DNA from 2 places in the Streptomyces sp. NPDC031265 genome. Region 2 is predicted to be linked to the other one. Evidence: riboswitches for the same ligand, from Rfam matches in the RefSeq annotation. Region 2 holds a riboswitch; the other holds the start of a gene.
What was found. Region 2 has a riboswitch for glycine ahead of gcvT (glycine cleavage system aminomethyltransferase GcvT). Riboswitches for the same ligand answer to the same signal wherever they lie in the genome.
Positions count from the first base shown of each region.

Region 1: linked by a shared signal. The riboswitch ahead of gcvP (aminomethyl-transferring glycine dehydrogenase) and the one ahead of gcvT (glycine cleavage system aminomethyltransferase GcvT) in region 2 are both predicted to bind glycine.

Region 1 is NZ_JBVIHM010000011.1:5,146-12,426, forward strand. Features, by position in the region: gene ACZ499_RS18370 (DUF881 domain-containing protein) at 1-498, shown strand, start outside; gene ACZ499_RS18375 (FHA domain-containing protein) at 581-1,522, shown strand; gene ftsR (transcriptional regulator FtsR) at 1,580-2,323, shown strand; gene ACZ499_RS18385 (bifunctional nuclease family protein) at 2,377-2,850, shown strand; gene ACZ499_RS18390 (MerR family transcriptional regulator) at 3,035-3,667, shown strand; gene ACZ499_RS18395 (DNA polymerase IV) at 3,724-5,226, shown strand; gene ACZ499_RS18400 (PRC-barrel domain-containing protein) at 5,139-5,519, opposite strand; glycine riboswitch at 5,632-5,729, shown strand; gene gcvP (aminomethyl-transferring glycine dehydrogenase) at 5,924-7,281, shown strand, end outside.
Region 2 is NZ_JBVIHM010000010.1:68,117-75,397, reverse strand. Features, by position in the region: gene ACZ499_RS17475 (enhanced serine sensitivity protein SseB C-terminal domain-containing protein) at 10-807, opposite strand; gene ACZ499_RS17470 (enhanced serine sensitivity protein SseB) at 904-1,680, opposite strand; gene ACZ499_RS17465 (AAA family ATPase) at 1,785-2,411, opposite strand; glycine riboswitch at 2,542-2,664, shown strand; gene gcvT (glycine cleavage system aminomethyltransferase GcvT) at 2,808-3,920, shown strand; gene gcvH (glycine cleavage system protein GcvH) at 3,990-4,364, shown strand; gene glyA (serine hydroxymethyltransferase) at 4,388-5,647, shown strand; gene ACZ499_RS17445 (L-serine ammonia-lyase) at 5,800-7,170, shown strand; gene ACZ499_RS17440 (EF-hand domain-containing protein) at 7,222-7,281, opposite strand, start outside.

The DNA.
Region 1 (7,281 bases), on a different contig from region 2:
CGGCTGGAAGGGCAGCGCACCGAGCTGGAGACCAGCTCGAACCAGGCGGCGGAGGCGCGTAAGCAGACCCTGGAGAAGGAGCGTCAGCTGGGGATCCTGGCCGGTACGGTCGCGGCGCAGGGCCCCGGCATCACGCTGACCATCACCGACTCCAAGAAGGCGGTCGAGGCGGACAAACTGCTCGACACCATCCAGGAGCTGCGTGCCGCGGGCGCGGAGGCGATCCAGGTCAACGACGTCCGGGTGGTCGCCAACACGTACTTCTCGGACGCCGACGGGGGCATCGAGGTCGACGGCCGGAAAGTCACCGCTCCGTATGTCTTCAAGGTGATCGGAAAGCCACAGGATCTCGAACCCGCGCTCAACATCCCCGGCGGTGTGGTGCAGACTCTGGAGAAGGAGCAGGCCACGGCCACAGTGGTCCGTTCCGAGAAGATCGTCGTGGATGCCTTGCGACCTGCGAAGCGGCCTGACTACGCTCGGTCGTCCTCGCGGTGACGCGGGGCCGCATGCGAGCGACCGCACAAGGGCATGAGCTTGCGGGGGGTCGGCGCACCCAACTCGTGGTGCGTGGTGGAAACTGTTTGGCGGATACGGACGTTGTGAGGATGTCCGGGTCGGCCGGTGTGTTGATTCTGGGTTCGTCCTGCCCCACGGGCGGGTCTGTTTCGGTCAAGGGGAATCGCCCGTGAAGTTGTTTGCGAAGTTGTTCGGCAAGAGCGCACGTGAGGACGGTGCCAGCGGCTCCGCCCGGCACCGTGCCCGAGGCCGTGGACAGACGGAGGAGCAGGGCGGCGAGCGCCCGCTGTTCCGCGATGAGGTGGGCCGCCCCGGTGGTGACATTCCGGGCGGTCCGGGCGTGTCTTCTGTTGACCCTGCCGGTCCCGGCCGCATAGGTTTCGGGGAACCATCAAGTACGGGTGGAGGGTTTGCGCGCGATCCGTATGCGACCAGCGCCCACGCGGTCCAGCCCGGGCAGGAGGATCCGTCCATGCCGGTGTGTACGAGGTGCGGGCACAGCAATGCGGCGGCGAGCCGTTTCTGCTCGAACTGTGGCGCGCCGCTGCGCCCGGGCGCGGTTCCCGAGCGTGCTGCGGAGACCACGTCGACGATCTCGATCTCCGGCCTGGAGGCGTACGACTCCGAGGTGACGGGCCAGACGGCGCTGCCGTCGCTGTCGCCGGAGGCGCAGGCCGCCGTCGACGCGCTGCCGCTGGGCTCCGCCCTCCTGGTGGTGCGCCGCGGGCCGAACTCGGGCAGCCGCTTCCTGCTGGACGGCGAGCTGACCACGGCGGGCCGGCATCCGCAGAGCGACATCTTCCTCGACGACGTGACCGTGTCGCGCCGTCATGTGGAGTTCCGTCGGGGCGCGGACGGCCGTTTCACCGTCTCGGACGTCGGCAGTCTCAACGGTACGTATGTGAACCGGGAGCGGATCGACTCGATCGACCTGTCCAACGGCGACGAGGTGCAGATCGGGAAGTACCGGCTGGTGTTCTACGCGAGCCAGCGCGGCGTCTGACCCTCTGCAGATTCCGTTCGGGGGCCCCTCAGGGGAAGAACCATCCAGGGAAGGCCCATGCTGCACACACCGAGGGGCGGTGCCGGAAACGGCACCGCCACCGCTGGCGACCGGCTGATGAGCATCGGCACCGTGCTGAACCAGCTGCGCGAGGAGTTCCCCGAAGTCACCATCTCCAAGATCCGCTTCCTGGAGTCCGAAGGCCTGGTGGAGCCCCGGCGCACGCCGTCGGGGTACCGCAAGTTCAGCCCCGAGGACGTGGAGCGGCTCGCCCAGGTGCTGCGGATGCAGCGGGACCACTATCTGCCGCTGAAGGTCATCCGTGAGCACCTCGACGCACTGAGCCGGGGAGAGCAGCCCGTGATGCCCGCTCCGGGCGGCGCGGGCGATCTCCCGGACGGCGGGGCCGAAGGGGACCCGGAGCGCCGCACGGCCTCCCGTGTGGGGCGTACGGAGCTTTTGGTGGCCGCCGAGGTCACCGAGGCGGAGTTGACCGAGTGGGAGTCCTACGGGCTGCTCAAGGCCGGTCCCGAGGGCGGCTACGACGCCGAGTCGGTGAACGTGGCGCGTCTCGTGGCGGACCTGGGCCGATTCGGTCTGGAACCGCGGCATCTTCGCGCCATGAAGGCGGCGGCCGACCGCGAGGCCGGTCTGGTCGAACAGGTGGTCGCACCCCTGCGGCTGCACCGCAACCCGCAGACCAGGGCGCATGCGGAGGCGACCGTCAGGGAGCTGGCGGCGCTGTCCGTGCGGCTCCACGCCGCCCTGGTCCAGACCGCTCTCGGGGTCCGGCTGCACTGAGCCAGGGGGTCCCCGACTACCCAAACCTGCCGGGCACGTCCTAGGGTTGCTGTGTGAACGAGCTCGACGTCGTGGGTGTCCGGGTGGAAATGCCCTCCAACCAACCGATCGTGCTCCTGCGTGAAGTGGGAGGCGATCGGTACCTCCCCATCTGGATCGGTCCAGGGGAGGCGACCGCGATCGCCTTCGCCCAGCAGGGGATGGCTCCGGCGCGGCCGCTGACGCACGACCTTTTCAAGGACGTGCTGGAGGCCGTGGGCCAGGAGCTGACCGAGGTCCGCATCACGGACCTGCGGGAAGGTGTCTTCTACGCGGAGCTGGTCTTCGCCAGTGGTGTCGAGGTGAGCGCGCGTCCGTCCGACGCCATAGCGCTCGCCCTGCGCACCGGAACGCCGATCTACGGCAGTGACGGGGTGCTCGACGACGCGGGGATCGCGATCCCGGACGAGCAGGAGGACGAGGTGGAGAAGTTCCGCGAGTTCCTCGACCAGATCTCGCCCGAGGACTTCGGCACCAACAGTCAGTGAGCCGCTGCGCCGGGGCCCTGAACACCGGGCGGCTCCGGCGCATTCGAGTAGCCTTTCCCCGAAGAGGGGTACGCGAAACCACTCTCAGGGTGATTATCACTCGGCGTGCCGAGTGTGGCGATCGTTGACGCACCCCGAGTGACTGCCTACCGTCGTGAGGGCAGTTCTAGGACGGAGGGTCGGCGTGAGAAGCAGCGGCGACAGTACGGCAGGGGAGGCCCCCGGACGTCCGGGGGAGAGCGGGCCGTACCCGCCCCCAGGCTCTCGGCCGAGCTCTAGCAGTGGGTACCCCCCTCACGACAGTGCGGCGGAGGACACCGGCACCGACACCGTCGGATACCGGGGGCCGACGGCGTGCGCGGCGGCGGGGATCACCTACCGGCAGCTCGACTACTGGGCGCGTACCGGCCTGGTCGAGCCCAGTGTGCGTCCGGCGTACGGATCGGGCACCCAACGGCTCTACAGCTTCAAGGACGTCGTCGTCCTCAAGATCGTCAAGCGGTTCCTGGACACCGGGGTCGCCCTCCAGAACATCCGCACCGCCGTCCAGCACCTGCGCGAGCGCGGTTTCCGCGATCTGGAGCGGATGACGCTGATGAGCGACGGGGCCACCGTCTACGAGTGCTCCTCGCCCGACGAGGTCGTGGACCTGCTCCAGGGCGGCCAGGGTGTCTTCGGCATCGCGGTCGGCGTGGTGTGGCGCGACGTCGAGGCGGCCCTGTCCCAGCTGCACGGAGAGCGGGTCGACACCGGCGAGACGCTGGTCGGGCAGAACCCCGCCGACGAGCTCGCCCGGCGCCGCAACCGCGCGGTCTGAGGGGCCGCGGGGCTGCCGGGGGCCGATTGTCAGTGGCGTGAGGCAGCATCGGTGATGTGAGAGCCGCGCCGACCATTCTGCATCTGGACATGGATGCCTTCTTCGCCGCCGCAGAGCAGGCGTCGAAGCCCAGCCTGCGCGGAAAACCCGTGATCGTGGGCGGCCTCGGACCGCGCGGTGTGGTGGCCACCGCGTCGTACGAGGCACGGCGCTTCGGTGCGCGTTCCGCGATGCCGATGGCCCAGGCGAGACGGCTCTGTCCCAATGGCGCGTATCTGGTGCCGCGCTTCGGCTTCTACCGCTCGATCAGCGAACAGGTGATGGAGTTGCTGGGGCGGCTGTCGCCTCTGGTGGAGCCCCTGAGCCTCGACGAGGCCTTCGTGGACCTGGAGGCCGGGGGAGTCGCGTGGGACGCGCAGTCGGCCCGTGAGGCCGGTCAGCGGCTGCGGGAGGACATCCGGGCGGTGACGGGTCTGACGGGGTCGGTGGGGCTCGCCGGGTCCAAGATGCTGGCGAAGATCGCCTCGGAGGAGGCCAAGCCCGACGGGCTGGTGCTCATAGAGCCCGGCACCGAGCGGGCGCTGCTCGCCCCGATGACGGTCAGGACGCTGCCGGGTGTGGGGCCCGCGACCGGGGAGCATCTGCGCAGGGCCGGGATGACCACGGTCGCGGATCTGGCCGAGGCGGGCGAGGACGAGCTCGTACGGCTGCTCGGCAAGGCGCACGGGGCGTCGCTGCACCGGATGGCGCTCGGGCTCGACGACCGGCCGGTGGTGGCCGAGCGGGACACCAAATCGGTGTCGGTCGAGGACACCTTCGACGTGGATCTGCACGACCGGGTGCGGGTGATGAACGAGGTGGGGCGGCTCGCCGACCGGTGTGTGCAGCGCCTGCGGGCGTCCGGGCACTCGGGCCGCACGATCGTCCTGAAGGTCCGCAGGTACGACTTCTCGACGCTGACCCGGTCGGAGACGCTCAGGGGGCCCACGGACGACCCCGCGGTGGTGCGCGAGGCGGCCGGCCGTCTGCTCGACTCCGTGGACACGACGGGTGGCGTGCGCCTCCTCGGGGTCGGGGTCAGCGGCCTCGCGGACTTCACGCAGGAGGACCTCTTCGCCCAGGCGGCCGGTGAGCGGGAGGCAGGGGAGGAGGCCGCCGAGGAGGAGTCGGCTCCGGCCACCGCCCCCGAGCAGGCGGAGGCGGCGGATCCGGCCGAGCGGCGCTGGGTGGCCGGGCACGATGTGTGCCACCGCGAGTTCGGCCCCGGCTGGGTGCAGGGCAGCGGGGTGGGGCGGGTGACCGTCCGGTTCGAGACGCCCACGGCGACCGCACCCGGACGGGTGCGGACGTTCCGGGTGGACGACCCCGACCTGGAGCCGTCCGAGCCGCTGCCGCTGGTGGCCGGGCCCGGGGAGACGGAGACAGAGACGGAGGCCGGGGCCGGGGCCGGGGAGGCGGGTGACGTGGAGGGTCAGGTGTCGTCCTCCTCGCCCGCGAGCCGTCCGAAGTCCCGGTCGGGGCCGGGGAGCGGATCGGGGGCGGCGATGTCCAGACCGTAGTGGTGGTAGAGCTGCAGCTCCTGTTCGGGGGAGAGGTGGCGGCCGACGCCGAAGTCGGGAGCGTCCTTGATCAGCGCCCGGTCGTAGGGGATGTGCAGCGCCTCGTCGACGAGGGTGCTGGGCTCCAGCGGGACGAAGGCGTCCCGGCTGAACAGGCCGGTGCGTACGGCGGCCCACTCGGGCACTCCGGTGGCGTCATCGAGGTAGACCTCGTCCACCGTGCCGATCTTGTTGCCGTTGCGGTCGAACGCCTTGCGGCCGATCAGGCTGCGCGGATCGATATCGGTCTGCACGGTCCCTCCAACTGGTCGCAACTGCTCGTAAGCACTACGAAAGTGCACATCGCGGGCATCGGCCACTCGAAGGATCAGGGCCTGAACGCGCTGGTACCCTGGCGATGGCTGCTGACCCCGCGCGGGAGAGTCCTCCGGAAAGAAGTCCGGAGGCGCCGAAGGAGCAAATCCTCCCCGGAATCTCTCAGGCCCACGTACCGCGCGGACGAGGTCACTCTGGAAAGCAGGACGGGGACGCGCGGGCATACGCCCGTGCGCGCGCCCCTTCCTCACCGACGGTGAAAGCCGGGACGCCCCCACGCGCCCCGGTGAAACTCTCAGGTTGAGATGACAGAGGGGGAGGCCGTCCGGGTACCCGCGCCGTGGTGCCCCTCGCAGGTCGTGCAGACCAGGAGGCCTCCGTAATGACCGCCAACCGCATGCCGCTCACCGAGCTAGAGCGTGGCATTCCCTTCGAGCAGCGTCACATCGGGCCGGACGCCGAGGCCCAGGCGAAGATGCTCGCGCAGGTCGGCTACGGCTCGCTCGACGAGCTGACCGCCGCGGCCGTGCCGGACGTGATCAAGAGTGCCGAGGCGCTGGGTCTGCCCGGCGCCCGCACCGAGGCCGAGGTCCTGGCCGAGCTGCGCACCCTCGCCGACCGCAACAAGGTCCTCGCCCCGATGATCGGCCTGGGCTACTACGGCACGTTCACCCCGCCGGTGATCCTGCGCAACGTCATGGAGAACCCGGCCTGGTACACCGCGTACACGCCGTACCAGCCGGAGATCTCGCAGGGCCGTCTGGAGGCGCTGCTCAACTTCCAGACCGTCGTCGCCGACCTCACGGGGCTGCCCACCTCCGGCGCCTCGCTGCTCGACGAGGGCACCGCGGCCGCCGAGGCGCTCGCGCTCTCGCGCCGGGTCGGCAAGGTCAAGGGCGGGGTCTTCCTCGTCGACGCGGACACGCTGCCGCAGACCGTCGCCGTCATAGAGACGCGCGCCGAGCCGACCGGTGTCGAGGTCGTCGTCGCCGACCTGAGCCACGGCATCCCGGCCGAGGTGGCCGAGCGCGGTGTCTTCGGTGTGCTGCTCCAGTACCCGGGCGCCTCCGGCCAGGTCCGCGACCTCAAGCCGGTCATCGACGAGGCCCACGAGCTGGGCGCGATCGTCACCGTCGCCGCCGACCTGCTCGCCCTGACCCTGCTGGCCTCGCCCGGCGAGCTCGGCGCGGACATCGCGGTGGGCACCACCCAGCGCTTCGGCGTCCCGATGGGCTTCGGCGGCCCGCACGCCGGCTACATGGCGGTCCAGGAGAAGTTCGCCCGCAGCCTGCCCGGCCGCCTGGTCGGCGTCTCCGTCGACGCGGACGGCAACCGGGCGTACCGCCTGGCGCTGCAGACCCGCGAGCAGCACATCCGCCGCGAGAAGGCCACCAGCAACATCTGTACGGCGCAGGTCCTGCTCGCCGTCATGGCGGGCATGTACGCGGTCTACCACGGCCCGGACGGCCTGCGGCAGATCGCCCGCCGCACCCACCGGTACGCGGTGATCCTCGCCGAGGGGCTGCGCGCCGCCGGTGTGGAGGTCGTGCACGGCTCGTACTTCGACACGCTGACCGTCCGGGTCCCCGGCAAGGCCGCCGACGCCGTCGCCGCCGCCCGTGACGGCGGGGTCAACCTGTACCTGGTCGACGCCGACACCGTCTCGATCGCCTGCGACGAGACCACCGACCGCGACCGCGTCGCCGCCGTCTGGGCCGCCTTCGGCGCCGAGGGTGACAT
Region 2 (7,281 bases):
CGTGTGACGTCAATATGCGCGCGGGGCCGCCGGGGGGTATCCGTACCCGCCCGCGGGGGCTGCCGGGGCGGCGTGCGCCTCGCGGTCGTAGAAGGGGCGCCCGTTGGCGCGCAGCCACATCCCGACCGGGTCGTACTCGTCGGACAGGGCGACCGTGGAGACCGGCAGCCCCTCGGGCACGGCGGAGACGGCCTGCTGCATCATCGCGCGCACCGCGTCGACGGACTGCGGCCCGGTGTCGTAGAGGTCGAGGCCGATGGCCAGATACGGCGTGCCGAGCGCGGGCTGCACCCAGGCGCGGCGCAGCGCCCGGACGGCCGGGGTGCGGTGCGCGTGCTGGGTGAGCAGGGCGTAGAACTGCGGGATCTCCACGGCCGGTTCGGTGATCCGCAGCGGGCCTGCGGGCATCCGGTCGAGGCCGGTGGCGATCCGGCGCAGATCCGGCCAGGGGATGCCGACCCCGCCGCCGGGGGCGTGCGGGTTGAGCCAGATCCCGTACCGGTCGGGGTAGAGGGCGCGGGCGACGTCACGGCCGGTGACCATCTCGTGGTCCCGGTTCCAGCCACTGGCGGAGAGCTCCTGCGCGGAGGTCACACAGGGTGCGTACGCCACCCCGTCGACCTCCATGTTCCCGTACTGCGCGTCGGAGGCGCCGGGCCGGCCGTGCCAGAGCAGCATCCACAACCGGCCGGACGAGGGGTCGGCGAGGGCGTGCAGCAGCGCCTCGTACGCGTCGTAGCGTCCGGGGGTCACCTGGCGCAGCATGTGCTCGACCTGCCCGGCCGCCGCGGTGCCTGACGCACTCACCCTGGGTCCCGCCCCTCTTCGTTCCCCCGCGCCGCCGGTGCACAGGCGTGCGGCCGTGGGGATCTACGGATTATGAAACCAGCTTATGCGGGAGGACTAGGGGGTGGCCCGCGTGTAGAAGGGGCGCACGCGCTCCCGCATCCACTCGCCCACCGGGTCCTGGGCCACGTCGAGCAGCACCAGGTTCACCGGCCAGCCGACCGGGGCCCGGCCCAGCGCGCGGCCCAGCGCCTCCATGGGGGCGTTGCGCCCGGCCCCGTCCCAGGTGGAGAACTCCACGCCGATGAAGAGCGTCGGGTCGTCGCCCTCGATGGAGGCGAGCGCGCGGCGGGCGGTGCGCACCACGCCGGTGGCGTCGAACTCCTCGGCCGCGGCGGTCAGGAAGTCGACCGGGTCCTCCTGCCAGTCCGGCTCGAAGAGCCGTACCCGGGCGCCGGAGGCGGGCCCGTCCAGGGCGGTGCGCCCGGTGCGGCACAGCTCGGCCACGGCGGGCGGCGGCAGCGGTACGCCGACCGCGCCCTCCGGGTTCAGCGCGATGCCCAGCTGCGGCGGCAGCCCGCGGGCGAACTCCACGGCGGGCGCGACGGCGAACGACATGTGCGGGCCGACGCACTGGAGGAACTGCTGCTCGGAGCTGTAGACGGGGACGTAGGGGGAGCCGGCGATCTCCATGGTGGGGAGGTCGAGGTCGGCGCTGTCCCGGCTGCCGCCGTTGGGGAGGGGGATCCAGACGGGGTTGCGTCCCAGGACCTCTATCAGGCGGGGGCCCGCGCCCGGGACGCCGAGCGAGGCGGACAGTGCCTCCTCCAGCTCGTTGCCCGGCCAGCCTCCGCCGCCCTGGGGGTGCGGAACCGCATGCTGCGGGTAGTCCATGTGCCGTCCTTCTCCCCCGGTTCGACTGCGGGCCGTGCGTGGCTGGTCGCGCAGTTCCCCTCGCCCCTGAAGATCAGGGGGTGCGGGTCCCCGCCATCTGAACCTTAGCGGCGGGCGGCCCTCTCCCCGAAAGCGATCCGGATCACCGTTTCCGCCGCCGGCCTGTCCAGCAGGACCGCCGATGCGACCCCCCGGGGCAGGCGGCCCTCCGCCACCGCCGCTATCAGGCGGGGCACCGCCCTCGCGTGGCGGGCGAAGGCGTACGAGGAGACCTTGCGGCCGCGGGCCACCTGGCCCGCCAGGGCGGTCTCCGGGGTGACGTCGAGGAGCACGAGGTGCAGCGAGCGGCCTTCCCGCGCCGCACCCTTCGCCAGCGACCAGCGCACCCAGGCGTGGGTGCCGCAGTCGTGGACGGCCAGGCCCCCGCCCGACCGCAGCGCCCGGTGCATCCGCAGGAAGTGGGCGACCCGCACCACCGGGCGGTACAGCGCGTACGGCACGCCGCCCATCCTGGCCTCCCAGGCGCGGCGGGTGTCCTGCGAGTCGATGCCGACGCCGGTGACGGCCCGGCGCAGCAGGGTCGTCTTGCCGCTGCCGGGCAGGCCGGAGACCACCACCACGTCCCCCTCGGCGAACCGGAGCGTGTGCGGTGAGCGACCGTCCCGGCCGCGCAGGTCCCGTACCGCCGGAACCGGGGCCTCCGCCTGCGCCGCCGCCGTGTGAACCGTCATCGGTGCTCCCCCCTGCCGGGTCGGACGACCCTTTCCCCATGCGCGTAAAAGGATGGTAATGAGACTCAGGTGATGTGATGCCCGTGGGAGGCGTGCAATGATGTGCGCGCCAAACTGCATACCGGCCGCTTGAATCCACGCGGGAGAGTCCCCGGCAGTTCCCCCAAGGCCCCAGAAGGCCGGGAGGATCGCGGGGCGCCGAAGGAGCAAGTCCCTCCCTTGAATCTCTCAGGCCCCGTACCGCGTGGATGAGGCAGATCTGAAAAGCGGGCCGCACGTTCTCAGACGGAGCGGCTCCACCCAAGGTGCAAGCCGGGTCTCCCGGCGAACCTCTCAGGTTCCGATGACAGATGGGGAGGATCGTCCTCGCCGTCATGCCCTGGGAGCCACACCCTCATGAGCAATCCCCGTCTCACCGCCCTTGACGCAACTCACCGTTCGCTGGGCGCGACCATGACCGACTTCGCCGGCTGGGACATGCCGCTGCGGTACGGCAGCGAGCGCGACGAGCACAACGCCGTCCGTACCCGGGCCGGTCTCTTCGACCTCTCCCACATGGGCGAGATCACCGTCACCGGCCCGGACGCCGTCAAGGCGCTGGACTACGCGCTGGTCGGCAACATGAGCACCATCGGCGTGGGCCGCGCCCGCTACACGATGATCTGCCAGGAGGACGGCGGCATCGTCGACGACCTGATCGTCTACCGCCTCGGCGAGGACGAGTACATGGTCGTCGCCAACGCCGGCAACGCCCAGGTCGTGCTGGACGCGATCACCGAGCGCGCGGCCGCCTTCGACGCCGAGGTCCGCGACGACCGCGACGCGTACGCGCTGCTGGCCATCCAGGGCCCCGAGTCCCCCGGCATCCTGAAGTCGCTTACCGACGCCGACCTGGACGGCCTGAAGTACTACGCGGGCCTGCCCGGCACCGTGGCCGGTGTCCCGGCGCTGATCGCCCGTACGGGCTACACCGGCGAGGACGGTTTCGAGCTCTTCGTGGCCCCGGCCGACGCCGAGCAGCTGTGGCGCGCGCTCACCGACGCGGGCAAGGACGCGGGCCTGGTGCCGTGCGGTCTGTCCTGCCGCGACACGCTGCGCCTGGAGGCGGGCATGCCGCTGTACGGGCACGAGCTGACCACCGCGCTCACCCCGTTCGACGCGGGGCTCGGCCGGGTCGTGAAGTTCGAGAAGGAGGGCGACTTCGTGGGCCGCGAGGCCCTGGAGGCCGCCGCCGAGCGCGCCGCCGCCAAGGCCCCGCGCAAGCTGGTCGGGCTGATCGCCGAGGGCCGCCGGGTGCCGCGCGCCGGATTCTCCGTGGTGGCGGGCGGCGAGGTGGTCGGCGAGGTCACCTCGGGCGCCCCGTCGCCGACGCTGGGCAAGCCGATCGCCATGGCGTACGTGGACGCCGCGCACGCCGCACCGGGCACCTCCGGCGTCGGCGTCGACATTCGCGGTACGCATGAGCCGTACGAGGTCGTGGCGCTGCCGTTCTACAAGCGCCAGAAGTGACCCCTCGCACACGCACCGCACGACTCATCTGTTCACCACCACTCCCCCTCGTACAGGAGAATTCAGGCCATGAGCAACCCCCAGCAGCTGCGCTACAGCAAGGAGCACGAGTGGCTGTCGGGCGCCGAGGACGGCGTCTCGACGGTCGGCATCACGGAGCACGCGGCCAACGCGCTCGGTGACGTGGTGTTCGTCCAGCTCCCGGAGGTCGGTGACACGGTGACCGCGGGCGAGACCTGCGGCGAGCTGGAGTCGACCAAGTCGGTCAGCGACCTCTACTCCCCGGTCACGGGCGAGGTCGTCGCCGCCAACCAGGACGTCGTCGACGACCCGTCGCTGGTGAACTCCGCCCCGTTCGAGGGCGGCTGGCTGTTCAAGGTGCGCGTCACGGACGAGCCGGGCGACCTGCTCTCCGCCGACGAGTACACCGACTTCGCCAGCTGACCTACCACTCCAGGGATCTTCTGATGTCGCTTCTGAACCAGTCCCTCCATGAGCTGGACCCGGACGTCGCCGCCGCCGTCGACGCCGAGCTCCACCGTCAGCAGTCCACCCTCGAAATGATCGCCTCGGAGAACTTCGCTCCGGTCGCGGTCATGGAGGCCCAGGGCTCGGTCCTCACCAACAAGTACGCCGAGGGCTACCCGGGGCGCCGCTACTACGGCGGCTGCGAGCACGTCGACGTGGTCGAGCAGATCGCGATCGACCGCATCAAGGCGCTCTTCGGCGCCGAGCACGCCAACGTGCAGCCGCACTCGGGCGCGCAGGCGAACGCGGCCGCGATGTTCGCGCTGCTCAAGCCGGGCGACACGATCATGGGCCTGAACCTGGCCCACGGCGGTCACCTGACCCACGGCATGAAGATCAACTTCTCCGGCAAGCTCTACAACGTGGTCCCGTACCACGTCGACGAGACCGGACAGGTCGACATGGCCGAGGTCGAGCGCCTGGCCAAGGAGTCCAAGCCGCAGCTGATCGTGGCCGGCTGGTCCGCGTACCCGCGCCAGCTGGACTTCGCCGCGTTCCGCCGCATCGCGGACGAGGTCGGCGCGTACCTGATGGTCGACATGGCCCACTTCGCGGGCCTGGTCGCCGCGGGCCTGCACCCCAACCCGGTGCCGCACGCCCACGTCGTGACCACCACCACGCACAAGACCCTCGGCGGTCCGCGCGGCGGTGTCATCCTGTCGACGCAGGAGCTCGCCAAGAAGATCAACTCGGCGGTCTTCCCCGGTCAGCAGGGCGGCCCGCTTGAGCACGTGATCGCGGCCAAGGCGGTCTCCTTCAAGGTGGCGGCCTCGCCCGAGTTCAAGGAGCGCCAGGAGCGCACCCTGGAGGGCGCCAGGATCATCGCCGAGCGCCTGATCCAGGACGACGTGACCGAGGTCGGCGTCTCGGTCCTGTCCGGCGGCACGGACGTCCACCTGGTCCTCGTGGACCTGCGGAACTCCGAGCTCGACGGCCAGCAGGCCGAGGACCGCCTCCACGAGGTCGGCATCACGGTCAACCGGAACGCCATCCCGAACGACCCGCGCCCCCCGATGGTCACCTCGGGCCTGCGGATCGGCACGCCGGCACTGGCCACCCGCGGTTTCGGCGCCGACGACTTCCGCGAGGTCGCCGACATCATCGCCGAGACCCTGAAGCCGGACTTCGACAAGGACGCTCTCGCCGCCCGGGTCTCCGCCCTGGCCGCGAAGCACCCCCTGTACCCCGGCCTGAAGTAATTTCGTACCCTTTTATTCGTACGAACCTTCGGGGCACCGCGCACACTGGACAGTGAGTGCGGTGCCCCGAACCCTTGCACCGCCCGTTTTCCTGCTCGTTCCGCACCACCCCGGCAGACAACGGCGTCTACCAACCCACAAGGAGTCCTCCCGTGGCCATCTCGGTCTTCGACCTGTTCTCGATCGGCATCGGCCCGTCCAGCTCCCACACGGTCGGCCCGATGCGCGCTGCCCGGATGTTCGCGCGGCGGCTGAAGAACGAGGGTCTGCTGGCCCACACGGCCTCGATACGCGCCGAGCTGTACGGCTCGCTCGGCGCCACCGGCCACGGCCACGGCACCCCCAAGGCCGTGCTGCTCGGCCTGGAGGGCAACTCGCCGCGCACGGTCGACGTGGAGAGCGCCGACGAGCAGGTGGAGCTGATCAAGTCGGCGGGCCGGATCAACCTGCTCGGCGCCCACGAGATCCCCTTCGACTTCGACGAGGATCTGATCCTGCACCGCCGCAAGGCGCTGCCGTACCACGCCAACGGCATGACGATCTTCGCGTACGACCGCGAGGGCGCCCTGGTCCTGGAGAAGACGTACTACTCGGTGGGCGGCGGGTTCGTCGTCGACGAGGACGCGGTGGCGGGCGAGAACCCGATCGTGCCCGACGACACGGTCCTGAAGTACCCCTTCCGCACCGGTGACGAGCTGCTGCGGCTCGCCAAGGAGACGGGCCTGTCGATCTCCGCGATGATGCTGGAGAACGAGAAGGCCTGGCGCACCGAGGACGAGATCCGTACCGGTCTCCTGGAGATCTGGCGCGTGATGCAGGCGTGCGTCTCGCGCGGCATGTCCCGCGAGGGCATCCTGCCGGGCGGCCTCAAGGTCCGCCGACGGGCCGCGACCACCGCCCGCCAGCTGCGCGCCGAGGGCAACCCGGACGCGCACGCGATGGAGTGGGCGACGCTGTACGCGATGGCGGTGAACGAGGAGAACGCGGCGGGCGGCCGCGTGGTCACCGCGCCCACCAACGGCGCCGCGGGCATCATCCCGGCCGTGCTGCACTACTACATGAACTTCGTGCCCGGCGCGGACGACGAGGGCGTGGTCCGCTTCCTGCTGGCCGCCGGCGCCATCGGCATGCTGTTCAAGGAGAACGCCTCGATCTCCGGCGCCGAGGTCGGCTGCCAGGGCGAGGTCGGCTCCGCCTGCTCGATGGCCGCGGGCGCGCTTGCCGAGGTCCTCGGCGGCACCCCCGAGCAGGTCGAGAACGCCGCGGAGATCGGCATGGAGCACAACCTGGGACTGACCTGCGACCCGGTCGGCGGTCTGGTCCAGATCCCGTGCATCGAGCGCAACGGCATGGCGGCCGTGAAGGCCGTGACCGCCGCGAAGATGGCGATGCGCGGCGACGGCAGCCACAAGGTGTCCCTGGACAAGGTCATCAAGACCATGAAGGAGACCGGCGCCGACATGTCCGTGAAGTACAAGGAGACCGCGCGCGGCGGTCTGGCCGTCAACATCATCGAGTGCTGACGGCTCCGTCCGCCGGGCCGCGTCACCGCGGGCCGGCGGACGGGCTCGGGGTCACTTGTTGAGGGACGCCCAGAACTCCTCGAAGGAGAGCTTGCCGTCGCTGTTGGCGTC